One region of the Microbacterium sp. PAMC21962 genome, then DNA from elsewhere that is predicted to be linked to it. Evidence: predicted binding sites of a transcription regulator. Region 1 holds the regulator's gene; each other region holds the start of a gene.
What was found. Region 1 encodes LexA, which represses DNA repair genes until DNA is damaged. Its sites were predicted from a motif close to TCGAACANNTGTTCGA; they were not measured.
Positions count from the first base shown of each region.

Region 2: KY498_RS09405 (HNH endonuclease signature motif containing protein) is a predicted target of LexA. The motif match lies at 2,772-2,787, and genes of this name have one in related genera.
Region 3: KY498_RS10200 (HNH endonuclease signature motif containing protein) is a predicted target of LexA. The motif match lies at 4,873-4,888, and genes of this name have one in related genera.
Region 4: KY498_RS10865 (HNH endonuclease signature motif containing protein) is a predicted target of LexA. The motif match lies at 4,575-4,590, and genes of this name have one in related genera.

Region 1 is NZ_CP080381.1:57,966-65,694, forward strand. Features, by position in the region: gene KY498_RS00250 (TIM-barrel domain-containing protein) at 1-983, shown strand, start outside; gene KY498_RS00255 (hypothetical protein) at 993-2,009, opposite strand; gene lexA (transcriptional repressor LexA) at 2,012-2,677, opposite strand; gene KY498_RS00265 (LysM peptidoglycan-binding domain-containing protein) at 2,954-3,376, shown strand; gene KY498_RS00270 (histidinol-phosphate transaminase) at 3,434-4,540, shown strand; gene hisB (imidazoleglycerol-phosphate dehydratase HisB) at 4,595-5,206, shown strand; gene hisH (imidazole glycerol phosphate synthase subunit HisH) at 5,203-5,871, shown strand; gene priA (bifunctional 1-(5-phosphoribosyl)-5-((5-phosphoribosylamino)methylideneamino)imidazole-4-carboxamide isomerase/phosphoribosylanthranilate isomerase PriA) at 5,933-6,679, shown strand; gene KY498_RS00290 (SseB family protein) at 6,663-7,460, shown strand; gene KY498_RS00295 (DUF1844 domain-containing protein) at 7,473-7,729, opposite strand, start outside.
Region 2 is NZ_CP080381.1:1,940,541-1,948,269, forward strand. Features, by position in the region: gene KY498_RS09390 (MFS transporter) at 1-906, shown strand, start outside; gene KY498_RS09395 (MarR family winged helix-turn-helix transcriptional regulator) at 937-1,383, shown strand; gene KY498_RS09400 (MFS transporter) at 1,395-2,717, shown strand; gene KY498_RS09405 (HNH endonuclease signature motif containing protein) at 2,866-4,323, shown strand; gene KY498_RS09410 (GNAT family N-acetyltransferase) at 4,410-5,021, shown strand; gene KY498_RS09415 (glycoside hydrolase family 2 TIM barrel-domain containing protein) at 5,047-7,536, opposite strand; gene KY498_RS09420 (TetR/AcrR family transcriptional regulator) at 7,533-7,729, opposite strand, start outside.
Region 3 is NZ_CP080381.1:2,124,544-2,132,272, reverse strand. Features, by position in the region: gene KY498_RS10215 (ATP-binding cassette domain-containing protein) at 78-1,109, shown strand; gene KY498_RS10210 (ABC transporter permease) at 1,106-1,945, shown strand; gene KY498_RS10205 (AAA family ATPase) at 1,958-4,828, opposite strand; gene KY498_RS10200 (HNH endonuclease signature motif containing protein) at 4,967-6,370, shown strand; gene KY498_RS10195 (NAD(P)/FAD-dependent oxidoreductase) at 6,435-7,729, shown strand, end outside.
Region 4 is NZ_CP080381.1:2,259,871-2,267,599, reverse strand. Features, by position in the region: gene KY498_RS10890 (histidinol-phosphate transaminase) at 1-231, shown strand, start outside; gene KY498_RS10885 (thiamine pyrophosphate-dependent enzyme) at 425-1,552, shown strand; gene KY498_RS10880 (alpha-ketoacid dehydrogenase subunit beta) at 1,552-2,529, shown strand; gene KY498_RS10875 (dihydrolipoamide acetyltransferase family protein) at 2,557-3,885, shown strand; gene KY498_RS10870 (MarC family protein) at 3,917-4,543, shown strand; gene KY498_RS10865 (HNH endonuclease signature motif containing protein) at 4,669-6,186, shown strand; gene KY498_RS10860 (formylglycine-generating enzyme family protein) at 6,290-7,273, opposite strand; gene KY498_RS10855 (DUF202 domain-containing protein) at 7,270-7,620, opposite strand; gene KY498_RS10850 (YidH family protein) at 7,627-7,729, opposite strand, start outside.

The DNA of each region.
Region 1 (7,729 bases):
GCAACCGCGGGTGGTGGTTCCCGCTCTCGCTCATGCCCGACCTCACCGACGAGCGTGCCGCCGCGTGGTGGACCGAGAAGCGCCGCTACCTCGTGGAGGAGGTCGGCATCGACGGCTTCAAGACCGACGGCGGGGAGCACGCGTGGGGCGAGGATCTCGTCTACCTCGACGGCTCGTCCGGCGACGTCGCCAACAACCGCTTCCCCGTGGCCTACGCCGCCGCGTACGGTCGGCTGCTGGAGTCGGCGGGCAAGGCTCCCGTCACCTTCAGTCGCGCCGGCTTCACCGGCTCACCCGCCCACGGGGCGTACTGGGCGGGAGACGAGAACTCCACGTGGGAGGCGTTCCGCTGGTCGATGCTCGCGGGGCTCTCCGCGGCATCCTGTGGGATCGTCTACTGGGGCTGGGACATCGCGGGCTTCTCCGGTCCCATCCCCGACGCGGAACTGTACGTGCGCGCGATGGCGGCGAGCGTGTTCGTGCCGATCATGCAGTACCACTCCGAGTTCAACCATCACCGCCTGCCCTCCAACGACCGCACGCCGTGGAACATCGCCGAGCGGACGGGCGACGAGGCGGTGATCCCCGAGGTGCGCGCGCTCGTCCGGCTGCGCGAGCGCCTCGTGCCGTACCTCGCCGAGGCGGCGGCGCGCGCCGTCTCCTCGGCGGTGCCGATGATGCGCCCCCTGTACTTCGACCACCCGACCGATGCGGCCGTGTGGCGGCATCCGCTGCAGTGGATGCTGGGCAGCGACCTGCTCGTCGCCCCCGTGCTCGAGCCCGGGGCGCGGGAGTGGCCGGTGTACCTGCCGTCCGGATCGTGGGTCGAGGCGCGCACCGGCGCGGCGCTGACCGGCGGACGCGTGGTCACCGTCGACGTGTCGGCGCGGGCCGCCGTCCCGGTGTTCGTCCGCGCCGAGGCGTGGGTCGCCTTGGCGCCGGTCCTCGCACCGGAGCGGGAGCCGCACCGCGACGAGGACTGAGGCCGTCTCTCACACGGTGGGCTCGTCGGCGGCCGCCTCGTCTGTCCGGTGAGCCCACCGGTGGGCCACGCGTCGGCGCAGCGCCACGGCGCGCGGCGACGCGCCGGCGAGCCAGCCCGCTCCGACGAGGACGAGGGCCACGATCAGCACCACCACGGCCGTGCCCACGGCGCCGGCGAGGAGCCGGTCGTAGATCGCGAGCGCCGCGGCGGAGGAGAAGTCCGCCTGCGTCGCGGAGGACGCCACCCACGGGCGGCCGACCCCCGCGGCGATCAGCAGGATCGCCGTCCCGATCCCCGCGGCGACGCCCGCCCGGGCGAGAGCGGCGGCGCGGCGTCGCGCGAGCACGACCCCGCCGATGAACAGCACGGCCGTGACCACCGGCATCCACCCGCCGAGAGCGACGCCGACGGCGTAACCCGTCCGGATCGCCGAAAGGGTGTCACCCGAACCGATGATCACGACGTGGTCGACCTCGGGGATGAACGGAGCCAGCGGAGCGCCCTGCGCGACGAGGCGCTCTTCGACGGCCGCGACGATCGCGCCGATCTGGATGCCGAGGCCGTCGGCCGTCTGCACGACGACGCCGCCGCCGTCGGAGGTCGCCGCGACGGTCAGTGCCCGATGGGAGCGGCGGACGACCTGCTCCCAGACGGTGCTGAACGCGTCCGAGCGCACGGCGTCGGCCACGGCGACGTGCACGAGTTGCTGCAGCGCCGTCGCCGCCGGGCCTTCCAGGCGCCGCAGCGCCTGCGCCGCGCGGTCGCCCATGCCGAGGTCGATCAGGCCGTCGATGACCGTGCCGGTCAGCGCCGCCGTGTCGAGCCGCTCATCGATCGCCGTGGTCGATGCCGCGATCACGGCGTCCTGGACCTCGACGGCCTGCGACAGCGGCGCGAGGGTGGCCGCGAACGCGTCCTCGTCGACGAGCTGCGTCCGCGCCCATCCGCTGACGATCGACAGGGGCAGCAGGACCGCCGCGACGACGATCACCGCCGTCGACGCCACCCCGCGCGCGGTGGCCATCCTCAGACGGCGCGCAGAACTGCGACGACGCGGCCGAGCACCACGGCGTCGTCGCCGAGGATCGGTTCGAACGCGGAGTTGCGGGGGAGCAGCCACGTGTGGCCGTCGCGCTGGCGGAAGGTCTTGACGGTGGCCTCGCCGTCGAGCATCGCCGCCACGATCTCGCCGTTGTCCGCCGTCGGCTGCGAGCGCACCACGACCCAGTCGCCGTCGCAGATGGCGGCGTCGATCATCGACTCGCCGCTGACCTTGAGCATGAACAGGTCGCCCTTGCCCACGAGCTGTCGCGGCAGCGGGAAGATCTCCTCGACCTGCTGATCGGCGGTGATCGGCACGCCGGCGGCGATGCGGCCCACGAGCGGCACGAGGGCCGCATCGCCGAGGGCGGGCGCGAGGTCGGCGGGGTTCTCCGCGGCCGCGCCGGGCAGGTCGATGAGCACCTCCATCGCGCGGGTCTTGCCCGCGTCGCGGCGCAGGTAGCCGCTGAGCTCCAGCTGGTTGAGCTGGTGGGTCACGCTCGACAGCGACTTCAGTCCGACGGCATCGCCGATCTCGCGCATGCTCGGCGGGTAGCCGTGGCGGGCGATGGAGGTCTGGATCACCTCGAGGATCTTCAGCTGCTTGTCGCTGAGGCTCTTCCGCCTGCGTGTCTGAGGCTTCTCGGCCATGTCGCGCGCTCCTTCGATCGCGTCCCCCCGAAGGCGTCGCCTTCGAATGTCGGAGGTAGGTGATGGGGTCGTCTTGTCGAAACCGTATCCGGTTTTCGCAGCCTCGACCGGCACGCGCCCGCGTGTCGCCTTCGATCCATCTGCGAGAACCGTGTGCTTGACACCCGAACACCATCGAAGATACATTCGGAAGAGAGATTCGCATCCGGCCCTCCCGGCCGAGGATCGGATGCGAATCTCTCGACACCCGGAGACACCCGTCCTGAGGAGGAACCCATGACCACGATCGACATCCTCGGCGCCTCGCCCCGCGGCCGTCTCGTCGCGGCGACCCCGATGACGACTGTCCGCGCGACGAACGCCCGCACGACGAACGCCCCGACGCGACTGCGTCTCACGGCACGGGGTCGGCGGGTCCTCGCGGTGCTCGCCTCCGTGCCCGCGGTGATCGCCCTCAGCATCGCGATCCTGTCCGGTGGTGGCGCGCTCGCCTCGAACGAGAACGGCTCCGGGGTCTCCTTCGCCCACGTCACGGTGCAGCCCGGTGACACGCTCTGGTCGATCGCGCACGCCGTCGCGCCCGATGCCGATCCGCGCGACGTGGTCGACGCGATCATGCGGCTGAACGCGCTGCCGTCGGGAAGCCTCGACATCGGCCAGAGCGTCGCGATCCCGGCGGAGTACAGCGCCGGGCGCTGATGCTCCCGGCGCCGGGAGCCCTCTCGGGGCGCCGCGCCGTGCAGTGCGCCGTCTACGATGTTCAGGGTGAGCGTCCGACTCGATGACCTTCCCCTCCGCGACGATCTGCGCGGGCTGACACCCTACGGGGCGCCCCAGGCGCCGCTGCCGGTGGCGCTGAACGTCAACGAGAACACCCACCCGGTGCCGGAGGACGTCGCCGACGACATCCTCGACAGCGTCGCGCGCGCGCTGCGCGAGGTGAACCGGTACCCCGACCGGGAGTTCACGGCTCTGCGCGAGGGATTCGCGGAGTATCTGGGTCACGGCCTGTCGGCGGCTCAGATCTGGGCCGCCAACGGGTCGAACGAGGTCCTCCAGCACCTGCTGCAGGCCTTCGGAGGTCCGGGACGCACCGCCTTCGGCTTCGCTCCCACCTACTCGATGTACCCGCTGCTGACGCGGGCGACGGGGGCGACCTACGCGCACGGCACCCGGGGCGTCGACTACACCCTCGCCCCGGAGGACGCCGCTGCCCAGATCGAGCGCGCCCAGCCGGACATCGTCTTCCTCTGCGCGCCGAACAACCCGACCGGCACCCCGCTCGGCCTCGACGTCATCGAGGCGGTGTACGACGCGGCGCCCGGCATCGTGATCGTCGACGAGGCGTACCAGGAGTTCGCGCCGCGCGATTCGCGCTCGGCGCTCACGCTCCTGCCCGATCGTCCGCGTCTGGTGGTGTCGCGCACGATGAGCAAGGCCTTCGCGTTCGCGGGTGCCCGTGTCGGCTATCTCGCCGCCGACCCCGCTGTGATCGACGCCCTGCGCCTGGTGCGCCTCCCGTACCACCTCAGCGCGCTCACCCAGGCCGCCGCGACAGCGGCGCTGCGGCACGCGCCCGCGATGCTCGCGATGGTCGACGACATCGTCGGTCAGCGCGACCGCATCTCGGCGACCCTCGACGCGCTCGGCTACCGCCCGTTCGAGAGCTGGACGAACTTCGTCCTCTTCGCGGGCGTGGAAGACCCGGCCGCCACGTGGCAGGCCCTCTACGACCGGGGCGTCCTCATCCGCGACGTCGGCATCCCGCACAGCCTGCGGGTGACGGCCGGCACCGAGGAGGAGTCGACCGCGTTCCTCGACGCGCTCGCCTCGCTGGGCCCGGGCGGAGCCACCGCGCGCTAGCGCGCGCCGGTAACACGCGGAAGCGGTCGCGCGGGCGCTCGGTAGACTCGGCGCATGAGTACTTCTGCCCCCCGCACCGCCTCCCTCCGGCGCGCGACGAGCGAGTCCACGATCGAGCTCGAGCTCGATCTCGACGGGTCGGGGCAGAGCCGCATCGACACGACGGTCCCGTTCTTCGATCACCTGCTCACCGCGTTCGCGAAGCACTCGCTCACCGATCTGACCGTGCGCGCCTCCGGCGACACCCACATCGACGCCCACCACACCGTCGAGGACACGGCGATCGTGCTCGGCCAGGCGATCCGGCAGGCGCTGGGCGACAAGAGCGGCATCTCGCGCTACGGCGACGCGCTCGTGCCGCTCGACGAGGCGCTCGCGCAGGCCGTCGTGGACATCAGCGGACGGCCCTACCTCGTGCACACGGGGGAGCCCGTCGGCTTCGAGCACCACCTCATCGGCGGCCACTTCACCGGCTCGCTCGTGCGCCACACCTTCGAGGCGCTGGCCTTCAACGCCGGGCTCACAGTGCATGTGACGGTCCTCGGCGGGCGGGACCCCCACCACATCGCCGAGGCGGAGTACAAGGCGTTCGCCCGGGCGTTCCGCCAGGCGAAGGCGCAGGATCCGCTCGTGCACGGCATCCCCAGTACGAAGGGAGCCCTGTGACGGACGGCGACGCGCAGGTCGGCACGCGACCGCTGGTCGCGGTGCTGGACTACGGATCCGGCAACGTCCATTCCGCCGTCAAGGCGCTCGTCGCCGCCGGGGCGGACGCGCGACTGACGGCGGATCGCGGGCTGATCCAGGATGCCGCGGGTCTCGTGGTGCCCGGAGTCGGCGCCTTCCGTGCCGTGATGGACGCGCTGCGCGCGACCCGCGGCGACGAGATCATCGAGCGGCGCCTCGCCGGCGGCCTGCCCGTGCTGGGGATCTGCGTCGGCATGCAGGTGCTGTTCGAGCACGGGGTGGAGCGCGGCGAGGAGACCGAGGGGCTCGGCGAGTGGCCGGGCGCGGTCACCGAACTCGACGCCCCGGTGCTGCCGCACATGGGGTGGAACACGGTGCGCGCGGGGGAGGGGACGACGCTGTTCCGCGGCATCGAGCACGAGCGGTTCTACTTCGTGCACTCCTATGCGGCGCAGCACTGGACCCTGGAGGTCACGCGGCCGTTCCGCGAGCCGGCGCTCACCTGGTGCGACTACGGCTCGCCGTTCCTCGCGGCGGTCGAGAACGGTCCGCTGTCGGCGACCCAGTTCCACCCCGAGAAGAGCGGCGAAGCCGGCATCCGTCTGCTCGGCAACTGGATCTCGGCGTTGCCGTCGGCCCGGTAGTCTCTCTGCTTGTGTGTCACCGTGTCCGCAGTGCGCGGTCACTGAACCCCTTCCTGGAGCCATGAACGATTTCGCGTCGACCCCTGAACTGATCCTGCTTCCCGCCGTGGACGTCGCCGACGGCAAGGCCGTGCGCCTCACGCAGGGCGAGGCCGGCACCGAGACCAGCTACGGCGATCCCGTCGAGGCGGCCCTCACCTGGGCCCGCGACGGTGCGCAGTGGATCCACCTCGTCGACCTCGACGCCGCCTTCGGCCGTGGCAGCAACGCCGCCGTGCTCCGAAAGGTCATCAAGCAGCTCAAGGGTGTGCAGGTCGAGCTGTCCGGCGGCATCCGCGACGACGCCACGCTCGAGGCGGCGCTGGACTCCGGTGCGGCGCGCATCAACCTCGGCACGGCGGCGCTGGAGAACCCCGAATGGGCGGCTGACGTCATCGGCCGCTACGGCGACGCGATCGCGGTCGGCCTCGACGTGCGCGGGACCACCCTCGCGGCGCGCGGCTGGACGCGCGACGGCGGCGACCTCTGGCAGGTGCTCGAGCGCCTCGAGGACGCCGGCTGCAGCCGCTACGTCGTCACCGACGTCACCAAGGACGGCACGCTCAAGGGACCGAACCTGGAGCTGCTGCGCGAGGTCACGGCGCGCACGGTCAAGCCGGTGGTCGCATCCGGCGGCATCTCCAACCTCGACGACATCGCCGCGCTGCGCGAGCTCGTGCCGCTCGGCGTCGAGGGAGCCATCGTCGGCAAGGCCCTGTACGCGGGCGCGTTCACGCTCGCCGAGGCGCTGGATGTCGCCGCAGGCTGAACGGCCCGGGGACGGCGCGGGAGGCCACTCCTGCGCCGCCGACTCGGCGGGCGTGCCCTGGGAAGGGCGCTCGTTCGAGGCGAACCCGCACGCCGGTGACGACGGATCGGCCGATCCCGCGCTGCTGGCGGCACTGACCGCGTTCCGCGACGGCAGCGGCGACGCGGTCGCCGTCGTCGACGCCTACCGCTCGGCTCGGCTGCTCATCCCCCTGGTCGCCGAGGCGGGGGAGGTCGGCGTCGCACCGTCGGGCCACCTCGTCGACAAGACGCAGGAGCTCTCGATCGTGACCGTCGCGGGACCGGACGGGCGCACGGTGCTGCCGGTGTTCACGTCCGTCGCGACGATGGCCGCGTGGGACCCGAAGGCGCGGCCGGTGCCGGCCGACGGCATCCGCACCGCCCTGTCGGCCGCGGCCGACGACACCGACCTGATCGTGATCGACCCGGCATCCGCGACCGAGTTCGTGCTGCGCCGACCCGCCGTGTGGGCGATCGGTCAGGCGCTGCCGTGGGAGCCCGCCCACCTGTCACCCGAGGTCATGGCCGGTCTGCACGCGTCGATCGGCGCCGAGCTCGGCGTGCTCGACCTCTCGGTGGCCAGCGGCGACCCGGAGGCGCGCCTGCGCGGACCGGAACTGATCGTGCGCCTGCACCTTGTCGACGGTCTGGACCAGACGCAGCTCGACGCGATCCTGCAGCGCCTCGCCGCCCGCTGGGCGGCGGACGACCGCATCGCCGTGCTCGTCGACTCCCTGACGGTCAAGCTCGTCCGCGGCTGACCGTGCCGTCGGTCAGGTGACCGGGCCCGTCCACTTCTCGCCCGGTCCCTTGCCGATCGGATCGGGGATGACGGATGCCTCACGGAAGGCGAGCTGCAGGGAGCGCAGCCCGTCGCGCAGCGACCGCGCATGCATGTCGCTGATCTCCGGAGCGCCGGCGGTGATGAGACCCGCCAGGGCGTTGATGAGCTTGCGGGCCTCATCCAGGTCGAGCTGCGTGGCCGGGTCGTCGGCCAGTCCCGTCTTGACGGCCGCGGCGCTCATGAGAT
Region 2 (7,729 bases), 1.6 Mb from region 1:
AGCTGGCCCCTCCCCCTGTCCCCCGTGCCCCTCGCCTTCCTCCTGGCCGCGCTCGCCGCCGTCGCGTTCGTGACGTGGTCGCGACGTCAGGCGCGACGCGGCCGGCCGACGCTGCTCGATCCGCGCCTGTTCTCGATCGCGACGTTCCGCAGCGGCAACATCGCGGCGCTGGTCGTCGCCCTCGGCGAGTTCGGCATCATCCTGTCGCTGCCGCTCTGGCTGCAGTTCGTCCTGGGCTTCGACGCCCTCCAGACCGGACTGATCCTCATCGCCCTGGCGGCCGGCTCGTTCGTCGCGAGCGGGTTCGCCGGGGCGTCCAGCGGCCGCATCAGCCCGGTGCTGATCGTGCGTGCGGGCCTCGTCGCCGAGATCGTGGGCGTCGCCGCGGCCGGGCTCGTCGTGGGCTGGGATGCCGGGACGCAGACGGCGTGGCTCTGGCTGCTGCCGGCCCTGTTCGTCTACGGCTTCGGCGTCGGCCTGGCGACCGCGCAGCTCACGGGCGTCATCCTCCAGGACGTGCCCGTGGAGCTGTCGGGCCAGGGATCGGGCACGCAGTCCACGGCCCGGCAGGTCGGGTCGGCGCTCGGCATCGCGATCCTGGGAACCGTGCTGTTCTCCGGCACCGCCGGCATCCTCTCCTCCGCGCTCGACGCGCGCGGGCTGCCCGCGCAGGAGCGGGATCAGATCGTGTCCGCCGTCGTCGACAGCTCCGGCGGGGCGATCGCGGGCCTCGCCGCGAACCCCGAGACGGCTCCGATCGCGCAGGACGCGAAGGCGGCGTTCTCCGATGCCACGCGCTTGTCGGCCTTCACCGCCGCCGGCTTCCTCGTGATCGGGCTGCTCGCGACGATCCCCCTCGGACGCGAGGGGCGCCGCGACGAGGAGACGGAGGACAAGGATATTTAGCATGACTAATGAGCTATGCTAAATATCGGAATGAGCACCGATACCACCCCCGCCGCACCCGAACTGTCCACCGCCGCCTCCGATCTGCGGATGGCGACCTTCCGCCTCGCGCGACGTCTGCGCTCGCAGCGCGCGGTCGACACGATGAGCGACGGCCAGTTCGCCGTGCTCGCGGCCCTGTCGGTGCACGGCCAGCACACCCTCGGCGAGCTCGCCGACCGGGAACGGGTCTCGGCGCCGTCGATGAACCGCACCGTGAACGGGCTGGAGGAGTCGGGCTACCTCACCCGCACCGCCGACGCGGACGATCGCCGCAAGGTGAACATCGCGCTCACCGACGCCGGCCGCGCGGTCGTGGACGAGACGGTGCGCCGCCGCGACTCGTGGCTCGAGCAGGCCCTGTCCGAGCTCACCGACGAGCAGCGCGACCTCCTGAGCGCCGCGGCCGAGCTGATGCGCGAGGTGGCCGCGCGATGAGCTCCTCCGCGATGTTCCGCTCCTTCTCCGTCTTCAACTACCGCGTCTGGTTCATCGGCGCCCTCGTCTCCAACATCGGCGCATGGATGCAGGCCACGGCGCTCAGCTGGGTCGTTCTCACCCAGCTGACGCACAACGACGCGGGCGCCATGGGCGTCACGATGGCGCTGCAGTTCGCCCCGCCGCTGCTGCTCGTGAGCGTCACCGGCTGGGTCGCGGACCGCTTCGAGCGGCGCCGCCTGCTGATGGTGACGCAGGGATCGCTCCTGGTGCTGGGCGCGACCATCGGCATCCTGGTCCTCAGCGGCGTCATGACGCTCCCGCTCATGTACGTGTTCGCCTTCGCGCTCGGACTGGTCGCCGCGTTCGACAACCCGGCGCGGCAGGCGTTCGTCTCCGATCTGGTCGACCGCGAGAACGCATCGAACGCGGTCGCGCTGAATGCGGCATCCTTCAACGGCGCCCGCATGATCGGGCCGGCCGTCGCCGGCATCGTGATCGTCGCGGTCGGCACCGGCTGGGTGTTCCTCGTGAACGCCGTCACCTTCCTCGCGATGATCGTGGCCCTGCGCCTCATCCGCTCCGAGGAGCTGGTGCCGCGGATCACGGCGCCGGGCGCGTCGCGCCTGGCCGACGGGTTCCGCTACGTCGGCGGGCGCCCCGACCTGGTCGTCACGTTCATCATGGTGTTCCTGCTCGGCGCCTTCGGCATGAACTTCCCGATCTTCGCCTCGACGATGGCGCTCGAGTTCGGTCGTGACGCCGACGGCTACGGCCTGCTCAGCTCGATCCTCGCCATCGGCTCGCTCGCCGGGGCCCTGCTGGCCGCGCGCCGCGATCGCGCGCGCATGCGCCTCGTGATCGTCGGCACGGGGATGTTCGCGGTCGCGGGCACCGTGTCGGCGTTCATGCCCGACTACTGGCTGTACGCCCTCACGCTGATGTTCACCGGGTTCGCCGTCGTCACGACGCTCACCACCGCCAACGGCTACGTCCAGACGACGACCGATCCGGCCCTGCGCGGCCGCGTGCTGGCGCTCTACATGGCGATCCTCATGGGCGGGACGCCCATCGGCGCCCCGATCGTCGGCTGGGTCGCCGCGGAGTACGGCGCCCGCGCCGCCATCCTCCTCGGCGCCGCGGCGGCACTGGTCGCCTTCGCGATCGGGTTCGGCTGGCTCCTCTGGTCGGGCCGGCTGCACCGCCACGAGTCGCGCCGTTTCGCCCTCTCCCTCGACGAGACGCGACCGCTGACCGTCGTGGCGCCCGAGGAGTTCAGCGACGAGGTTGCCGGGACGACGCCGATCTCGCTGCCCGACCCGACGCGGCGGTAAGCGGCGGATGCCGCGAGCCCACGGGGTCCGGCATCGATGTCGCTCTTGCGTGTTTCGAATGTTTGTTCTATAGTGGGGTGAAGAAACCCCGCGCGTGCCCACCTTCTGTTGCGGGTCCTGCCCTCCGGTTGTGGCCGGGTCAGGGGTGATGATGCACGCGCTGACGAGTACCCGTGAGGGTGATACGACCTGGCCCGGGTTGGATGCGCTGGTGGCCGGTGTGGTGGATGCGCGGCGTCGGGCGGCTCAGGCGCAGGCCGCGGAGGCGAGGTTGCTGGCCGCGGCAGTGGATGTGGTCGCGGAACGTGCCGCGGTGCTGAGGCAGGAGGCGCAGCAACAGGGGCGGTCGGTGAAGTCGTCGGACGCGGATCTGCCGGTGCGGGAAGTCGCGTTGGAACTCGCGATGGCGCTCCGGGTGTCGGATCGGGGTGTGCAACGGCGGATGTCGGAGGCGTACCTGTTGACGACCCTGTTCCCGCGGACGTTTGAGGTGTGGGCGGGCGGGGAGATCGATGCCGCTCATGCGTGGGCGATCAGCCGCACCGGCACGATGTTGACGACCGAGGAAGACCGGTCACGGTACGAGACCCTCGCCCTGGAGGCAGCCCGGTCGGAGTCGCCTGCGCGGATGAGCGCGGCGGCGAAGGCGATCGCAGCGACCATCGACCCGGCCGCGTTCACCGAGGCCGCGCAGCGCGCGTATGAAGAACGCTCCGTCCGGTTGTTCCCTCTCGACGATGGGATGGCCCGGTTGATCGCGGATCTTCCCGCGCCGCTCGCCCACGCGATCCACGACACCCTGACCGCCCGGGGCCGGGCGATCCTCGACCAGCCCGACGAGGACACTGAGTCCGATGCCATCACTGGCGTCGATATCGATGTGAACACGCGCGTCGCCGGGGGCACGAGCGACACCCGCCGTGGCGAGACACTCATCACCAGCTCCGTCCGCGCCACCGACGCGACCTGCACGACCACGCCGATCGTGAAGGACTCCCGCACTCTGGCGCAGGTGCGCGCGGACATCCTCACCGACCTGCTCCTGACCGCCACTGCCTCCACCCGCGCCACCGGTGCCGGAGTGGAAGCGGTGACGGCGCAGATCCAGGTGACGGTCCCTGCCCTCACCCTCGCCGGTGACCCCGACGGAGGCCCGGCCCTGCTCACCGGGTACGGGCCCATCGACCCGGGGCTTGCCCGACGCCTGGCCGCCCTGGCCCCCGGGTGGGATCGGGTGTTCACCGACCCGGCCACGGGCATCCCCGTCGCCGTCGACCGCTACCGACCCAGTGCGGAAATCCGCCGCTACCTGGCTGCACGGGATGAACGCTGCCGCACCCCCGGCTGCACCCGCCCCGCCCACCGGTGCGACCACGACCACACCACCGCAGCCGCAGAAGGCGGCCCCACAGCACCCGACAACCTCGCCCACCTCTGCCGCCGCCACCACACCGTCAAACACCACACCGCCTGGCAGGTCCGACACCTCGGCCACGGCACCCTCCAATGGACTTCACCCACCGGACGCCACTACGAAGACCACCCACCCAGCCGCGTCCGATTCGTCCCCACCACCGCCACACCGGCCGAGCCACCACCCTTCTGACGCCGCGCGTCGCGGGCGCCTCGGGCGTGTTGCTCGAGGATGGTGGGGCTCGATGTCGAGGTGAGCGGGAACCATACGATGGGGAAATGGACTTCCTCGCCGCTCCAGTTCTCGGCAATGAGTTCGTGCGTCTGGAACCGCTCAGCGCGGCGCATCGCGCCGACCTGGTCGACGCCGTTCGAGTGGGCAATATGTGGGAAGCCTGGTACACCCACATCCCCTCGCCGGACGAGATGTCGGGGACCATCGAGAAACGTCTCGCCGCGCACGCCGAGGGCTCGATGGTTCCGTGGGCTGTGATCGATGCCGCCTCCGACCGTGCCGTCGGCATGACGTCGTACCTGAACATCGAGCCGACGAATCGACGCCTGGAGATCGGAGGCACGTGGCTGGGCAGGAATGCGCAAGGAACAGGGATCAACCCCGCCGCCAAACTGTTGCTGCTGAGTCGCGCGTTCGACGATCTGGGCTGCGGGGCGGTCGAGTTCCGCGCGCACTGGCACAACCGGCAATCCCGCACGGCCATCGAGAAGCTGGGCGCAAAGCAAGACGGCGTGTTGCGTAACCACACGGTCTTCGAGAACGGGACCATCCGCGACACGGTCGTGTACTCGATCATCGACGGGGAATGGCCGACCGTGAAGTACGGCCTTCAGGAGCGCCTCAATGCCCTCCGCTCCACCGAGAGATCGCGCTAGCACAGGCAGGTTCCGGCGACACGCCCTACCGCGACTGCGCGACCAGTCGCCGCACGACGGGGGCGTATCCCTCCGCCGACACGGTGACCGTGATCTCTCCCTCACCCGCGGCGCGCACCACGGCGAGCGCGCGTCCGTCGTGCGTGCGACGCGACGGACCGGCGAACGACTCCGTCGTCTGCGCACGGCTCGACCCGAGCGCCGCCAACTCGCCCGCGCCGGTCACCTGAACCGTCACCTCCGTGTCGCGGTCGCACACCACGGCGCCGTCCGTACCGGTATCGGCACTGGCTTCAGCGGCATCCGCGAGCTCGATCACGAGATGGGCGAGGCCGCCGTCGGCGTCCACGGCATCCTGTTCGGCACGAACGCGCAGCGCGAGCGCGCCCGCGGTGACCAGGTCGGTGCGACCCACCTCCACCCCGCCACGCCACGCGATCGCCACCAGCCGCCCCGGGCGGTAGTGCGTCTCGAACCGCGCGATGAGCGGCCGCGGGTCGCCCACCGGCGCCCGGCCGATCAGGCGGTCGCCGTCCGCGTCGACCAGACGCAGCTCGACCTCCTCGGCATCCGCGTACACGTCGACCGTCACCGGCGCACCCGCCTCGACGGCCCACGACCACGACGACACGACGTCGTCCCACGACCAGGGCGTCTTCTCCACCGGCCGGCCGTGGTGCGCGGGCCGGTGCACGGCGATCGCCGGCGCGCGGCGCAACCCGAACGCGATCTCCCGGTAGAAGGATGCCGGGGTGCGCCGCCCCGTCAGATCGATGTCGCCGCACTGCGCGAGCAGATACGGGTACGGCCCGGCCGTGCCGGTCGAGCGGTACCCGTCGACGTCGGTGTACTCGACCCGACCGATGCCGGCCTCGCCGACGTAGTCCCACCCGGTCCAGGTGAAGTCGCCGATGACGTGCGGCAGCCGGCGCACCTGCTCCCACAGGTGCGCGATGCGGTCGGGGAAGGTCTCCGAGCCGACGATGATGCGGTCGGGGAACAGCTCCGCGTCGAGCTCGTAGCGGGCATCGCCGTAGTTGAAGCCGACGACGTCGAGCACGGCGGCCGACTCCTCCGTGGAGCGGGTGATCAGCTCCGACGCGTTCGCGGCGGCCATCTGCGCGCCGAGTCCGGCCATCATCGTGTTCGGGTCGGTCGCGGCGATCTCGCCGAGGATCTCCGGCAGCCGCTCCATGTTCGCGATCACGCCGTTGATGCCGTTGGTGACGTAGCGGGTCGGGTCGAGCCGGCGGAACTCCTCGGCGATGCGCCGGCTCCACGTCGCGCCGTGCGGCGTCGCCAGCTCGAGGATCTCGTTGCCGATCGAGTACAGGATGACGCTCGGACGGTTGCGGTCCTTCGCGACGAGCGCGGCGACCGACGCGGACCACCGGCCGTCGAAGCCCACCGACGCGTCGAAGCCCGTCTTGGCGCGCGTCCAGACATCGCTCAGCTCGTCCATCACGAGCATGCCGTGTCGGTCGCAGGCGTCCAGCAGCGCCCGGGAGGCGGGGTTGTGCGCGCTGCGGATCGCGTTGAACCCGGCATCCTTCAACAGCCGCACGCGCCGGTCCTCGGCGTCGGGGTGCGTGATCGCCCCGAGCGCGCCGTTGTCGTGGTGGACGCACGCGCCGCGGAGATCCACCACGACGCCGTTGATGCGCAGACCGTGCTGCGGGTCGAGCTGCAGGCGCCGGATGCCGAAGCGGACGGCATCCTCGTCGAGCACCGCACCGCCGCCCTCCACCTCCTCCCCCGCGGCCTCGTCGGCGAGCGTCACCCGCACCTCGTGGAGGGCGGGATCGTCGGGCCCCCACAGCGCGGGGCGCTCGACGATCAGGCGCGCCCGGGCGACGGCCGACGCCCCGGGCAGCACCGTGACGGGCGCGTGCGTCGCGGCGACCGTGCCGCCGCGGGGATCGACCATCTCCCAGCGCAGCCGGAGCGTGCGGGTGTGACGCGTGAGGTTCTCGACGCGCGTGGCGACCTCGACGACCGCACGCTCGGCATCGATGTCGGGGGTGGTCACCGTCGTGCCGTCCAGGCTGAGATGCACCGGGTCGGCGACCACGAGGTGGACGGGCCGGTAGATGCCGGCACCCGTGTACCAGCGACTGTCGCGGTGGGCGCGCGCCTCCACCGTGATCGTGTTGGTGCGACCGAACCGCAGGAACGCGTCGACGGCCACCGCGAACGCCGCATAGCCGTCGGGCTGATGGGCCGCGAAGTCGCCGTTGACGTAGACGACGGCGTCGCGGTAGACGCCCTCGAACTCGATCGTGACGCTCTTGTGCTCCCACGCGGCGGGCACCTCGAAGGAGCGCGCGTAGACGAACACCCCGCCGGGGATGTAGCCGGTGTGGACACCGCCGTCGTTGTCGGCGCCGCGGGGAAGATCGCGCAGCGCATCGTGCGGGATCGCGACCGGCACCGGCGCCGTCGCCGCCTCCCGGCTTTCGAACGCGGCGAGCTTGGGCGCGACCGTCCACCCCTGGTGGAAGGGCAGCCGGATCACGGGGCGACGTCCGGCTCGGCACCCATCCGCGCGTCGAGGATCTGCTCCAGCGCGTCGAGGTCGTAGCCGCGCACGAACCCGCGGAAGAACTCCGCGAGCGCCTCGGCCATGTCCGTCGACGTCGGGTCGAGCAGCCACTGCACCTGCAGGCCGTCCATGAGCGCGGTGGTCGCCACCGCGGCGCGGAAGGGAT
Region 3 (7,729 bases), 1.4 Mb from region 1:
CACCGTGACAGCGCCGTGACAGCGGCATCCTGCTCGTGACAGCGGGGCGGCAGCGCCTCCGGCGCACAGTGGATGACATGACCACTTCCTCCACTTCCACACCCACCCTCGCGGTGCGCGCCGAAGGCCTCGTGAAGGTCTTCGGCGACAACCGGGCCGTGGACGGCGTCGACCTGACGGTCGAGGCCGGCACGGTCTACGGTGTGCTCGGCCCCAACGGCGCCGGCAAGACCACCACCATCAACATGCTCGCCACGCTCCTGCGTCCCGACGGCGGCCGCGCCGAGATCTTCGGCCACGACGTGATGCGCGAGCCGAACGTCGTGCGCCAGCTCATCGGCGTCACCGGCCAGTTCGCGTCGGTCGACGAGACCCTGTCGGCGACCGAGAACCTCATGATCTTCGGCCGGCTGCTGGGCCTGTCCCGCGCCGAGGCGAAGAGCAAGGCCGCCGACCTGCTCGAGCGCTTCGCCCTGACGGATGCCGCGCGCCGGCCGCTCAAGAAGTTCTCCGGCGGCATGCGGCGCCGGCTCGACCTCGCGGCATCCCTCCTGGCGCAGCCGCCGCTCATCTTCCTCGACGAGCCGACGACGGGCCTCGACCCGCGCACGCGCGGACAGATGTGGGACACCATCCGCGAGCTCGTCGCGACGGGATCCACCGTCGTGCTCACGACGCAGTACCTCGACGAGGCCGACCAGCTGGCCGACCGGATCGCCGTGATCGATCACGGCCGGGTCGTGGCCGAGGGCACCGCCGACGACCTCAAGGCGTCGGTCGGCACCTCCTCGCTGATCCTGCGGCTCGCCGACGCCGCCGACACCGACGACGCCCTCCGCGCGATCGCGCAGGTGCTCGGCGTGCGCGGCGCGCTGTCGCCGGAGGCCGCGCGCATCACGGCGCCGATGGCCGACCCCGACCGGGTCGCCGACCTGCTCATCACCCTGCGCGAGGCCGGCATCCACCTCACCGAGATGAGCGTGCAGAAGCCGACGCTCGACGAGGTGTTCCTCACCATCACCGGCCGACCGGCGGATGCCGCGGCCACCGACCCCGCGTCCGCCGACGCCCCCACCGCCAACGCCGCCACCACGGAGGTCCGCGCATGACCACCATCAGCCCGACCCCGATCGCCCTGACCCCCATCACCCCGGCATCCGAGCGTCGCCTGTCGAACCGCACGAGCCTGCGCCAGACGGTCGAGAACACCCTGACCATGGCCTACCGCGGTCTCGTGAAGATCCGCCGCACGCCCGAGCAGCTCGTCGATGTGACGGTGCAGCCGATCATCTTCACGCTGATGTTCGCCTACATCTTCGGCGGGGCGATCGCCGGAAACGTCGAGAGCTACCTGCCGGCGCTGATTCCCGGCATCCTGGTCCAGACCGTCATCACGACCTCCGTCGTCACCGGCACGCAGCTGCGCGAGGACATGGACAAGGGCGTCTTCGACCGGTTCCGGTCGTTGCCGATCGCCCGCATCGCCCCGCTGTCGGGCGCCCTGCTGGCCGACACCCTCCGCTATGCGATCGCAACCACGATCACCTTCGTCGTGGGCTTCCTCATGGGCTACCGTCCGGCCGGAGGCCTCGGGGCCGTGGTCGCGGCGGGACTGCTGGTGATCGCCTGCTCGTGGGCGATCAGCTGGATCTTCGCCTTCTTCGGGGTCGTCGCCCGCACCGCCTCCAGCGTGCAGGGCATCTCGATGCTGATCCTGTTCCCGCTGACGTTCCTGTCGAACGCCTACGTGCCGATCGACTCGCTGCCCGCGCCGCTGGCCTGGTTCGCGAGCATCAACCCGATCTCGCACCTGGTCACGGCGGTGCGCGACCTGGCCAACGCGGGCACCGTCGGGACGGACTTCTGGACCTCGCTGGTGGGGGCTGCGGTCATCGTCGCGGTGTTCGCGCCCCTCACGGTGCGCGCCTACATGCGCAAGGCCTGACCGACCGCGGGGTCAGTCGAGGAAGGCGGCGAGGGCATCCACGTCCTCGCCGCCGTCCTCTGCGTCGCGCAGCGGCAGTGCCGGATCGGGATCGCCCAGCACGGCGCGCAGCCGCGCGAAGGCGGGGTCGGTGACGTCGGCGCCGCCGCGCAGACGCACGGATGCCGCGAACGCCCGCCGCGCGGCATCCGTGCGGCCGACCGCGGCGAGCCACGCCGCCGTCGCGAGCACCACGTCGGCGGCGATCGGCTGATCGTCGGCGGCGAAGGCGACCGGCAGGGTCTCGCGCAAGGCGTCGCGCGCCTCGTCCGTCCGTCCGAGCAGCAGCAGCCCCTGGGCGCGGCGGGCACCCGCCCAGGCCTGCAGCTGCGGCTGCGGGTCGCCGATCGCGGCGGCGGGGATGGCCTCCAGATGGCGAAGCGTCGCCTCCGCATCCTCGGCGGCGATCGCGAGCGAGGCGGCCGTCGAGTGGTACTGGAACAGCGCACGACTGGATCCGTCGAGCTCGGCGAGGCGTCGCACCTCCTCCAGGCGCTGCTGGGCCTCGTCGAAGCGTCCGAGCCGCGCCAGGATGCCGAGGGTGAGCGAACTCTGCTGGATGACGTCCCAGATCGAGGTGAGGCCCGCCAACCCCTCCGCCGCCGCGTCCGACACCGCGAGCGCCTCGTCGAGGCGGCCCTGCAGCACGAGCCACTCGGAGCGCAGCTGGCTCGCCAGCGCGAGGCCCCACGGATCCTGCAGGTCTTCGAACATCCGCAGGGCCCGGGCGCTCGCCGTCTCGAGGGTCGCGATGTCGCCGCTGTTCTGCGCGGATGCCGCGTCGAGCACGGCCAGGAAGGCGTGCGTCCAGGGCGGCGCATCGGCGGCGGCCTCGTCGTGGGCCGAGAAGTTCCACGACCGGATGCGGCGGCCTCCGCTCTCGATGAGCGAGCGCGACGCCGCCCGCAGGAGGGCGGCGACGGCGAGGGACAGCTCGGAGGGGTGCCGGGCGGCGCCCGTCGAGATCTCGGCGGCGCGGCGGGCGAAGCGGTCCACCTCGGCGGGAGGGAGCGGATCGGCGGAGGCCGCCACCGTGAAGGAGGGGATCATGAGCAGCAGTGCGTCGAGCACGACGGCCGCTTCGCTCTCGGGGACGCCGTCGGTGTGCGCGACCCGCTCGATCGCGCCGCGCAGCTCGCCGAATCGCTCACGCATGAAGAACGGCCACACGGTCGCGCGCACGAGCGACCGGCCGAGGTCGCCGAGGTCGGGGTCGGTCTGGGTGAGCCGGATCGCGGCGGACAGCGACTCGTCGTTCTCGTCGAACCAGGCGAGCCCGTCGCGCACCCCGGGCCCGCGCAGCTGCTGCTCGTGCTGGCCGCCGAGCGCCGCGAGCACGCGCGCGGCGGCGATCTGCGCCTCGCGCTCGCGGCCCTCCGCGCGCAGACGCTCGCGGCCGTACTCGCGAACGGTCTCCAGCAGGCGGAACCGCCCGTGCGTGCGCGTCAGCAGGGAGCGGTCCACGAGGGCGTCGAACGCCTCGGGTCGCGTTCCGAACGCGGCGGCGACGGCGGCGGCATCCCGCACGCCGACACCGTCCGCGAAGACGGATGCCGCCGTCAGCGCCGTCCGCTCGTCCGTGGGCAGCGGCTCCCAGCTCCAGTCGATCAGGGCGCGCAGGGTCTGGTGCCGCGGATCGGCGACGCGGGGCCCCGAGCCCAGGAGAGCGAACCGGTCGTCGAGGCCGGAGTCGATCTCCGCGAGGGTGAGCGTGCGGGCCTTCGCCGCCGCCAGCTCGAGCGCGAGCGGGAGCCCGTCGAGCCGATGGACGATGCGCGCGGTGGTCTCCGCGTCGGCGGCGTCGGGCGGCGTGCCGCGCGCGGCACGCACGCGCCGCTCGAAGAGCTCGACGGCGTCGGTGTCGGGCAGCGGTCCCAGCGCGACGAACGCCTCGCCGGGCACGCCCAGGGGCTCGCGGCTCGTCGCGAGGATCCGCGCCGCGGGCAGGGCGGCCAGCAGATCCCGCGCGACGGCCGCCGCGGCCGCGCTGACGTGCTCGCAGTTGTCGAGCACCACGAGCACGTCGCGGCCGCGCAGGGCCTCGACGACGCGGTCGCGGTCGCTCTCCTCGCGACGCGGCGGGGTCTCGCCGAGCCGGATGCCGCGGCCGGCGGACGCCGCGATGGCCGCCCAGATCTCGGCCGCCGCGGCCGGGGCGAGCTCGACGAAGAGCGTGTCGGGCGTTCGGCGCGCCGTCTCCAGGGCGAGCGTGGTCTTGCCGGCGCCGCCGGGGCCGATGACGGTGACGAGCCGCTCCGCGCGCAGCTGCGCCGCGATGGTCGTCAGCTCGTCGCCGCGGCCGATGAGCGGCGTCAGCGCCGCCGGCAGGGCGGGCGCACGGGAGGCGGCGGGGGCGTCCGGTGCGGCCGGTGCGGCGGCGTCCGCGGCGACGAGGCGCTCCGCGTGGGCGCGGTCTTCGAGGAGGTCGCGCAGGGCCCAGTCGAACCCGTCCGGCACCCACGGATCGCCCACCCAGAGGGCGATCGCTCGGCGTGCGAGCGCGGCCGCCGCGGCGGGGTCGCCCGCGGCCCGGGCCTCCGACACGAGATCCTGGAAGCGTGTGAGATCGATCTCGTCTCGGCCGATCGTGAGACGGTAGCCGCCCGACACCGACGCGATCGTCGCGGCCCCGAGGGCGCGGCGCAGCCTCGAGACGAGGGACTGCAGCGCGGCGCGCGGGTCGTCGGGCGCATCCAACGACCAGAGGTCGTCGGCCAGCGCCCGCACCGACACGACGGCGCCCGCGTCGACGGCGAGACGGAAGAGAAGTGCCTCCTGCCCGCGTCCGCGCGCCGGCAGGGGGCCGGCATCCCACGCCGGACCGCCGAAGTAGGTGAGCCGCACGGCTCCACTCTAGGTCCGCGCTCCCGCGTTCCTGCGTGCGGCATTCGAAGATTTGTTCTATACTGGGATGAAGAAGCCCCGCGCGTGCCCCCTTCGTGATGCGGGTCGTGTTTTCCGGCGTGTGCCGGTGGGGGAGTCATGCGCGCTGTGGTGGAGGCGCCGGGATCGCCGGGATCGGTGTGGCCGGCGTTGGACGTGCTGGTGTCCGGCGTCGTCGATGCGCGCCGTCGTGCGGCGCGGGCGCAGGCGGCGGAGGCGCGGCTGTGCGCGGCGGCGGTCGATGTTGTCGCGGATCGGGTGGCGCTGCTGCGTCAGGAGGCGCTGCAGCAGGGACGGTCGGTGCGGTCGGGTGAGGCTGATCTGCCGTTGCGGGAAGTCGCGTTGGAGCTCGCGATGGCGCTGCGGGTGTCGGATCGGGGTGTGCAGCGACGGATGTCGGAGGCGTACCTGCTGCGGGAGCAGTTCCCGACCACGCTGGAGATCTGGGGGCAGGGGCGGATCGATGCCGGTCACGCGTGGGCGATCGGTCGCACGGGCGGGCTGCTGCGCACCGAGGCCGACCGCGCCCGATTCGAGGCCCTCGCTCTGGATGTCGCGCAGTCGGAGTCCCCGGCCCGGATGGCGGCGGCCGCGAAGGCGATCGCGGCGACGATCGATCCCGCCGCGTTCACCGAGGCCACCCGCCGCGCGTACGACTCCCGGTCGGTGCGTCTGTTCCCCCTCGACGACGGGATGGCGCGGTTGATCGCGGATCTTCCCGCCCCGCTCGCCCAGGCGATCCACGACAGCCTCACGACCCGTGCCCGCGGCATCCTCGACCAGCCGGCTGACGGTGATCCCGACGGCGACGGTGGTCACGACGATGCTGATGGCGGCGATGTAGGCGGCGGCGATGCGGGTGGTGAGTGTCTGCGGACCGGTCCCACCGGCGGGACGGATGCTCGCACGCTCGATCAGGTCCGCGCGGACGTGTTCAGTGACCTGCTCCTCACGAGCACCCCGTCCACGACCGCGACCGGCGCCGGCCTCGACGCCATCACCGCACGGATCCAGGTCACCGTGCCCGCGCTGACCCTCGCCGGCGACCCCGACGGAGGCCCGGCGATCCTGACCGGGTACGGCCCCATCGACCCGACGATGGCCCGCCGGCTGGCGGGGCTCGCACCCGGCTGGGATCGCGTGTTCACCGACCCGACCACCGGCATCCCCGTCGCCGTCGACCGGTACCGGCCGTCCGCGGAGCTGCGTCGCTACCTGGCTGCGAGGGATGAGCGCTGCCGCACCCCCGGCTGCACCCGCCCCGCCCACCGCTGCGACCGCGACCACACCACCGCAGCCGCAGACGGCGGCCCCACAGCACCCGACAACCTCGCCCACCTGTGCCGCCGCCACCACGCCGTGAAGCACCACACCGCCTGGCAGGTCCTACACCTCGGCCACGGCACCCTCCAATGGACATCACCCACCGGACGCCACTACCACGACCACCCACCCGGACGCGTCCGATTCGTGCCGCACACCGACGACCCACCACCGTTCTGAGCACCACGCACGGGTCACGTCGTGCGCGGGCGCCCCGGCGCAGACGGGATGGGAGGATGGGGACGTGTCCGAGCGCGCCGAACCCACCCTCGCCGACCGTGCCCGCGCCACCCGCGTGGTCGTCGTCGGTGGGGGGATCGCCGGCCTGACGGCCGCGTGGGAGTGCGCGCGCATCGGGATGCCGGTCGTCCTCCTCGAAGCCGGCACCCGCGTGGGTGGAGCCATCGAGACCGCGACGCTCGACGGGATCGACATCGACCTGGCCGCCGAGGTGTTCTCGCTCTCCGCCCCCGCCCTCGCCGACCTGATCGACCAGCTCGAGCTGCGCGCCGACGTCGAGCCCGCGGCCGACGAGAGCGTCGCCGTCGCCGTCGCGGCCGGTGACGGTCTGCACGTCGTGCCGCTGCCCGCCAACCGCGCCGGCATCCCCGCCAACGTGTGGGCGCCGGCTGTGCGCCGCCTCGTGGGAAGCGCGGGCGTCTGGCGCGCCTACCTGGACCGCCTGCGGCCTCCGCTGACGATCGGCCGCGAGCGTCGCCTGGGCGCCCTCGTGCGCACACGGATGGGAGCGCGCATCCGCGACCGGCTCGTGGCCCCCCTCACGATCGGCACCTGGGGAGTCGACCCCGACGAGATCGACGTCGACCTCGCGGTGCCCGGCCTCAGCGCAGCGCTGACGCGGGCGGGTTCGCTCGGCGGCGCCGTCGACCAACTTCTCCCGGCACGGTCGGAGGACGGCACCGAGCCGCCCCGGGCCCGCAGGGCCACCCTGCGCGGCGGCATGGGCCGCCTCGTCCAGGCGCTCGCCGAGCGTCTGCTCACCCTCGACGCCGACATCCGCGTCGGGCACGCGGTCACCGCGCTCTCCCGCACCGAGACGGGCTGGCTCGTCCACGTCGACGGCGCCGGGGACGCCGTCGATCGGGGCGACGACGGCGTCCCTCAGCCGCTGCCCGCCGACATCGTCGTCCTCGCGGCCGGTGCGCCCGCCGCGTCGACCCTGCTCGCCCCGCTCGGCGTCACGCTCGACGCCCCCGCCCGCCCCGCCCGCGAGGTCGTCACCCTCGTGATGGATGCCGGCACCAGCGCCGCCGGCCCGGCGACCGTGTACCCGGTACCGGGCGCGATGGCCGCGGCGTCCGTCATCGACGCCGGCGCCGCCTGGCCGAGCGTGCGTGCCGCGTCCGGCCCCACGCGGCGCGTCTTCCGCGTCACCGTCGATCCCGACCAGGGCGGCGATGACCCCTTGGCTCTCGCGGCGCGCGACGTCACGCAGCTGTGGCCGGGCATCGGCGCGATCCGGGCGAGTGCGCAGCGCACCGCGTTCCTCGCACCGCCGTCGTCGACGCTCGGCCACGC
Region 4 (7,729 bases), 1.3 Mb from region 1:
CGCGACGACCTCGCCGCGCGGCTGCGCGAGACCGGCTGGGACGTTCCCGAGGCGCAGGGCAACTTCGTCTGGCTGCCCGCCGGGGAGCGCGCGCTCGAGGTCGCCGCGGCGTTCGAGGAGGCCGGGCTGATCGTCCGCCCGTTCGCGGGCGACGGCGTGCGCATCTCCATCGGCGAGCACGAGGCGCTCGACACGATCGTGCGCGTCGCCGCATCCGTCGCGCCGCGCTGAGGCCTCCTCGCCCGGGTTTCGGACGCCACGAGCGCCCGAAACCCGCCCCCACGCCGTTTCGGTCGCCAGAGGCGTCCGAAACTCCCCGTCGCGCGGTTTGCCCCGGCGCGTTGTGGCGCGGGCACGGCGGATCGCGGCTCCCGTTGTCGATCCCATGCAGTACGACGCATGCGGAGGGCGTTAGCGTGGGAACATGACCCCGCCTGACGACCCGGCCCTCGTGCGCGTCCTGGCGGCGGACGGGACGTTCGCCCCCACGCCCGAAGCCGAGCGCTATCTGCCGCTCATCGACGCGCTCTCCGATGCCGAGCTCGAGACGTTCTACCGCGACATGGTCGTCGTCCGCGCGTTCGACCGGCAGGCCACCAACCTGCAGCGGCAGGGCCAGCTCGCACTGTGGCCGCCCTCTCTCGGGCAGGAGGCCGCGCAGGTCGGGTCGGTGCGCGCCGCCCGCCCGCAGGACCACCTCTTCCCCTCGTACCGCGAGCACGTCGTCGCCACGACCCGCGGCGTCGACCCGATCGACATCATCCGCGTGATGCGCGGTCTCACCCACGGCGGGTGGGACCCCACCGACCCGAAGAACGGCAACGTGCGCATCTACACGCTGGTGCTCGGGTCGCAGACGCTGCACGCCACCGGCTTCGGCATGGGGCTCGTGTTCGACGGCCGCACCGGCACGGGTGACGCGAACCGCGACGAGGCCGTCGTCGTCTACTACGGCGACGGCGCGTCCAGCCAGGGCGACGTGCACGAGGCGATGGTGTTCGCGAACACGTACCGCACGCCCCAGGTCTTCTTCCTGCAGAACAACCATTGGGCCATCTCGGTGCCGGTCGCCACCCAGTCGCGCGCTCCGCTGTACCGCCGCGCCGAGGGCTACGGCATGCCGTCGATCCTCGTCGACGGCAACGACGTGCTCGCCAGCTACGCGGTGTCGCGGCTCGCGCTCGACGAGGCGCGCGCCGGCGACGGTCCCCGCGCGATCGAAGCGATGACCTACCGCATGGGCGCCCACACCACGAGCGATGACCCCACCAAGTACCGCACCTCCGACGAGGAGCAGTCGTGGGCCCGCCGCGACCCGATCGCGCGGATGCGCGCGTACCTCGAGGGCCGGGGGGCCGCGGCATCCTTCTTCGACGACGTGGATGCTGCCGCGCAGGCCTACGCCGACGACGTGCGGGTGCGCACCAACGCCCTGGGCACGATCGAGCCGGACTCGATGTTCGCCCACGTCTACAGTGAGGACCACCCCCTGATGGTGGAGCAGCGGCGCTGGCTCGCCGCCTACGAGGCATCGCTGGAGGGAGGCGTCTGATGGTCGAGTCCATGCCCCTGGCCAAGGCCCTCAGCGCGGGCCTGCGCGCCGCGATGGCCGCCGACGACCACGTCCTGCTGATGGGCGAGGACATCGGTCGTCTCGGCGGCGTGTTCCGCGTCACCGAGGGCCTGCAGGCCGAGTTCGGCGACCGGCGGGTGCTCGACACCCCGCTGGCGGAGTCGGGCATCGTCGGCACGGCGATCGGTCTCGCGATGGCGGGTTTCCGGCCGATCGTGGAGATCCAGTTCGACGGCTTCGTCTTCCCCGCGTTCGACCAGATCACGACACAGCTCGCGAAGCTGACGAACCGGCACGAGGGCGCGCTGCAGATGCCCGTCGTCATCCGCATCCCCTACGGCGGCCACATCGGCGCGGTCGAGCACCACCAGGAGAGCCCGGAGGCGTACTTCACGCACACGGCGGGCCTGCGGGTCGTTTCGCCGTCGACGGCGAACGACGCGTACTGGATGATCCAGGATGCCGTGCGCTCCCCCGACCCGGTGATCTTCCTCGAGCCCAAGGCGAAGTACTGGATGAAGGGCGACGTCGACGTCGACGAGCGGCCGCTGCCGTTGCACGCCTCGCGCCTCGTGCGCCGCGGCACCGACGTCACGCTCGTCGGCCACGGCGCGATGGTGACGACGCTCCTGCAGGCCGCCGCGCTCGCCGAGAGCGAGGGCACGTCGTGCGAGGTGATCGACCTGCGCTCGCTGTCGCCGATCGACTACGGCCCCATCCTCGACTCGGTGCGCCGCACGGGCCGCATGGTCTACGCGCAGGAGGCACCGGGATTCACCTCGGTCGGCTCTGAGGTCGCGGCGACCGTCATGGAGCGCGCGTTCTTCGCGCTCGAGGCGCCCGTGCTGCGCGTGTCGGGCTTCGACGTGCCGTTCCCGCCCGCCAAGCTCGAGGGCACGTACCTCCCGGATGCCGACCGCATCCTCGAGGCCGTGGACCGCGCCCTCGCCTACTGAACGTCCGCCGCGAAGGAGAACCACGACATGAGCGAGCAGATCTTCCACCTGCCGGACGTCGGTGAAGGACTCACCGAGGCCGAGATCGTGCAGTGGCGCGTCGCGCCCGGTGACGCCGTCGAGGTCAACGACGTGCTGGTCGAGATCGAGACCGCGAAGTCGCTCGTCGAGCTGCCCTCGCCGTTCTCCGGCACCGTGGGCGAGCTGCTCGCGCCCGAGGGGCAGACCGTCACGGTCGGCGCGGCGATCATCACCATCGCCGGCGACGCGGGGGATGCCGCGGCATCCGCTCCCGCCCCGGCCGAGCAGGCCGCGGCATCCGACGACGACGGCGGTGCGGTGCTCGTCGGCTACGGCACGGGTGCCGGGGCCACCTCCCGCCGCAAGCGCCCCGCCGAGCGGGGCGAGACGGTGCGTGCGTCGGTCGGCGTGGTCGCCAAGCCGCCGGTGCGAAAGCTCGCGCGCGACCTCGGGGTCACGCTGTCGGAGGTCACCCCGACCGGTCCCGCCGGGGAGGTCACCCGCGACGACGTCGTGCGCCACGCCGAGCAGGCGAGCGTCTTCCGCAACATCGCGACGCCGGTCGCTCCCGCCGAGCGCGAGCAGACGATCCCGGTCTCCGCGCCGGCGCCCGCCGCTCCGCCCGTGGGCGAGCGCGAGGAGGCGATCCCGGTCAAGGGCGTGCGCAAGGCCACGGCATCCGGCATGGTGCGCTCCGCCTACACGGCGCCCCACGTCTCGGTGTGGACCGATGTCGACGCGACCCGCACGATGGAGCTCGTCAAGCGGCTGAAGGCCTCGCCCGACTTCGCCGACATCAAGGTGTCGCCCCTGCTGATCATGGCGCGCGCCGTGATCTGGGCGGTCCGGCGCACGCCCCTGATCGGCGCCGCGTGGATCGACAAGGAGGACGGCTCCGCCGAGATCCGGGTGCGCAACTACGTCAACCTCGGCATCGCCGCCGCGACGCCCCGCGGCCTGCTCGTGCCGAACATCAAGGACGCGCAGGACCTGAACCTCCGCGAGCTCGCGAAGGCGCTCGAGAAGCTGACGCTGACCGCCCGTGAGGGCAAGACGACCCCGGCCGACCAGCAGGGCGGCACGATCACGATCACGAACATCGGTGTGTTCGGGATGGATGCCGGGACCCCGATCATCAACCCGGGGGAGTCCGGCATCGTCGCGATGGGCACGATCCGCCAGAAGCCGTGGGTCGTCGACGGCGAGGTGCGTCCGCGGTTCGTGACGACGGTCTCGGGCTCGTTCGATCACCGCGTCATCGACGGTGACGGCATGAGCCGGTTCATCGCCGATGTCGCGTCGATCCTCGAGGAGCCCGCGCTGCTGCTCGACTGATCGAGCGGGCCGGCTGCGCCACAATGAAGGCATGCTGAGCGTCTTCGTCGCCGCGCTCGCGGCGCTCGTCCCGATCACGAATCCGATCGGCGCGGTCGCCGCCTACGCGGGTCTGGCGGCGCATCTCGACGAGGCGGACCGCCGCCGGCAGTCGTGGCTCACGGGCGTCTACGTCGCGGTGATCCTGACCGTCTTCGCCCTTCTCGGCACGCTGATCCTCGAGTTCTTCGGCATCTCGCTCGGGGCGCTGCAGATCGCGGGCGGCCTGGTCGTGATGCACGCCGGGTTCGGCATGGTCGTGCCGCGCGCTCTGGGGGCGGGGGCCTCGGATGCCGAGAAGGAGCACGCCGCGACGAAGACGGACATCAGCTTCTCGCCCATGGCGCTGCCGCTCATCGCCGGCCCGGGCGCGATCGGCGTCGTCGTCGGTCTTGCGGCGCGCAATCCCGGCATCCTGGACCGCGTCGCGATCGTCGCGGCCGTGCTCGTCATCGCCGCCGCGATCGCGGTGCTGCTGCGCTACGGGACGCCCCTCACCGAGAAGCTCGGTGCGACGGGCGTCGGCGCCATCACGCGCGTGATGGGCTTCCTCATCCTCGCGATCGGCGTGGAGATCCTCGTGCACGGTCTCGCGGCGGCGTTGCCGGGCCTCGCGTGAGCGGACCGTTTCGATGTCGCTCTTGCGTGTTTCGAATGTTTGTTCTATAGTGGGGTGAAGAAACCCCGCGCGTGCCCACCTTCTGTTGCGGGTCCTGTCCTCCGGTTGTGGCCGGGTCAGGGGTGATGATGCACGCGCTGACGAGTACCCGTGAGGGTGATGCGACCTGGCCCGGGTTGGATGCCGTGGTGGCCGGTGTGGTGGATGCGCGGCGGCGTGTGGCTGCCGCGCAGGCCGCGGAGGCGAGGCTCCTGGCCGACGCGGTGGAACTGGTCGCGGAGCGTGCCGCGGTGCTACGTCAGGAGGCGCAGCAGCGGGGTGGGTCGGTGCGGTCGTCGGATGCGGATCTGCCGTTGCGGGAAGTCGCGTTGGAGCTCGCGATGGCGTTGCGGGTGTCGGATCGGGGTGTGCAACGGCGAATGTCAGAGGCATACCTGCTGACCACCCTCTTCCCGCGGACGCTTGAGGTGTGGGCCAGCGGGGAGATCGATGCGGCTCACGCGTGGGCGATCAGCCGCACCGGCACGCTTCTCACCTCTGAAGCAGACCGGTCACGGTACGAAACCCTCGCTCTGGAGGCGGCCCGGTCGGAGTCGCCTGCGCGGATGAGCGCGGCGGCGAAGGCGATCGCGGCGACCATCGACCCGGCCGCGTTCGCCGAGGCCGCGCAGCGAGCGTACGCGGAGAGGTCCGTGCGTCTGTTCCCTCTCGACGATGGGATGGCCAGACTGATCGCGGATCTTCCCGCCCCGCTCGCCCACGCGATCCACGACACCCTGACCGCCCGGGGTCGGGTGATCCTCGATCAGCCCGACGAGGGCAGCGACGGTGCCGCGGATGCCGCCGACGCGGATGCCCTCGCCGATGTCGACACCGGTGTGAACACGCGCGTCGCGCGGGGCACGAGTGGCGGCCCGTGTGGCGAGAAGCTCATCACCAGCCCCGTCCGCGCCACGGGCCCCGCCCGCCCCATCGACGCGACCTGCACGCTCAAGACCACGACCATGCCCACGGCAACCGCCGTGAAGGACTCCCGCACTCTGGCGCAGGTGCGTGCGGACATCCTCACCGACCTGCTCCTGACCGCCACCGCGTCCACCCGAGCCACCGGCGCCGGTATCGAGGCGGTGACGGCGCAGATCCAGGTGACGGTCCCTGCCCTCACCCTCGCCGGCGACCCCGACGGAGGCCCGGCGATCTTGACCGGGTACGGCCCCATCGACCCGGGGCTTGCCCGACGCCTGGCCGCCCTGGCCCCCGGGTGGGATCGGGTGTTCACCGACCCGACCACCGGCATCCCCGTCGCCGTCAACCGCTACCGACCCAGTGCGGAAATCCGCCGTTACCTGGCTGCACGGGATGAACGCTGCCGCACCCCCGGCTGCACCCGCCCCGCCCACCGCTGCGACCGCGACCACACCACCCCCGCCAGCCACGGCGGCCCCACAGCACCCGACAACCTCGCCCACCTGTGCCGCCGCCACCACACCGTCAAACACCACACCGCCTGGCAGGTCCTACACCTCGGCCACGGAACCCTCCAATGGACATCACCCACCGGACGCCACTACGAAGACCACCCACCCAGCCTGGTGAGATTCGTCCCCGAACCCACCACGCCGGCCGACCCGCCACCCTTCTGAGCGGCGAGGGCCTTCCCGACGTGCACGACCGCGATCGACATCACGCACGCGGGCGCGCCGGCGGACGGCGGCGTCACCGCGCATCCCGACTCTCCGTCCGGCGTCAGCGCGGACGCGAGACCGTGCGAAAGCCCGCGTTGCCCATCGACGAGTCCGGCGTGTTCTGCGAGCGCGCCGAGTTCCGGTAGCGGTTGCAGTACGAGACGTGGCACAGATAGCTCCCGCCGCGCAGGACGCGGGAGGTGCCGGTCGCAGGCCCCGGCGGGTCGACCCGCGGCGAGCGCGCGTAGTAGTCGGGGTCGAACCAGTCTGCGCACCACTCCCAGACGTTGCCCACGGGCTGCCACAGGCCGTAGCCGTTGGGGGCGAACGAGCGCACCGGGGCGGTCGTGAGATAGCCGTCGTCCATCGTGTTCACGCGGGGGAACTCGCCCTGCCAGATGTTCACGGGCCAACCGTCGGTCCCGGGTTCGCGCTCCCCCCAGGGGTACTTCTCGGACGCCCGCCCGCCGCGAGCGGCGTACTCCCACTGCGCCTCGGTGGGCAGCGCGCGTCCGGCCCAGTCGCAGTAGGCGATCGCGTCGTTGAAGCTCACGTGGACGACCGGGTGGTCGGGCAGATCGTCGACCGTCGACGCGCGCCCTCCGGGATGCCGCCAGTCGGCCCCGCGCACGCCGATCCACCAGGGCGTTCCCGGCGCCCTGCCCAGCACGTCCTCCGCGGGGGCGGCGACCGCGAGGTGGAACACGGCGGAGAAGCCGAACGCCTCCGCGTCGGTGACGTAGCCGGTCGCCTCCACGAAGGCCGCGAAGGCCGCATTGGTCACGGTGGTCGCGTCGATGTCGAACGCGGCGAGCTCGACGGCGTGCACCGGGATCTCGCCGTCGCCGACGTTCGCATCGCCCGACGAGTCGCCCATCAGGAACGCTCCCGCCGGCACGTGGATCTGTTCGATGTCGTGAGCGGCGGCCCTCGCCGAACCGTCGTCCGCACGGCGCACGGGGCCGAGCGCGACGAACGCGTCGCGTCGCGGTCCTCCGCACGAGCAGTCCGGGCCGCACGACCCGCCGTCCTGTCCCGTCGTCATGGTGCCCCCGGTGTGTGCTGTGCGGTCAGGACGAGGACAGCGACGATCGCGGTGACGCCACCGCCGGCGACGAGCCCGGCCAGGACGAGCGTCAGCATCCCGACCGTGGGCACGACGCGATTGGCGGTCAGCTCGCGATACGTGTGCCGGAACCGTCGTTCGCTCAGGAGGTGGAGGGCGACGGCGGTGGCGATGATCGCGAGCGGGACCGGCAGCGCCCAGGGGCCGAGCGCGGACGGCAGCAGCCGCAGCGCGATGAGCCCCGCTCCGCCGATCGTGAGGAGGGTGCGCCGCCACGCCAGCAGCGTCCGCTCCAGCTGGAGCCCAGGGTCGAAGATCTCGGTCATGGCGATTCAGGCGATGAGGAGCCCGAGCACGATCAGCACGGTCACCACGGCGAGGACCACCGCGAGGGGGAGGGCGACGACGGGTACGGGCAGGGGCGTCTGCTGCCGC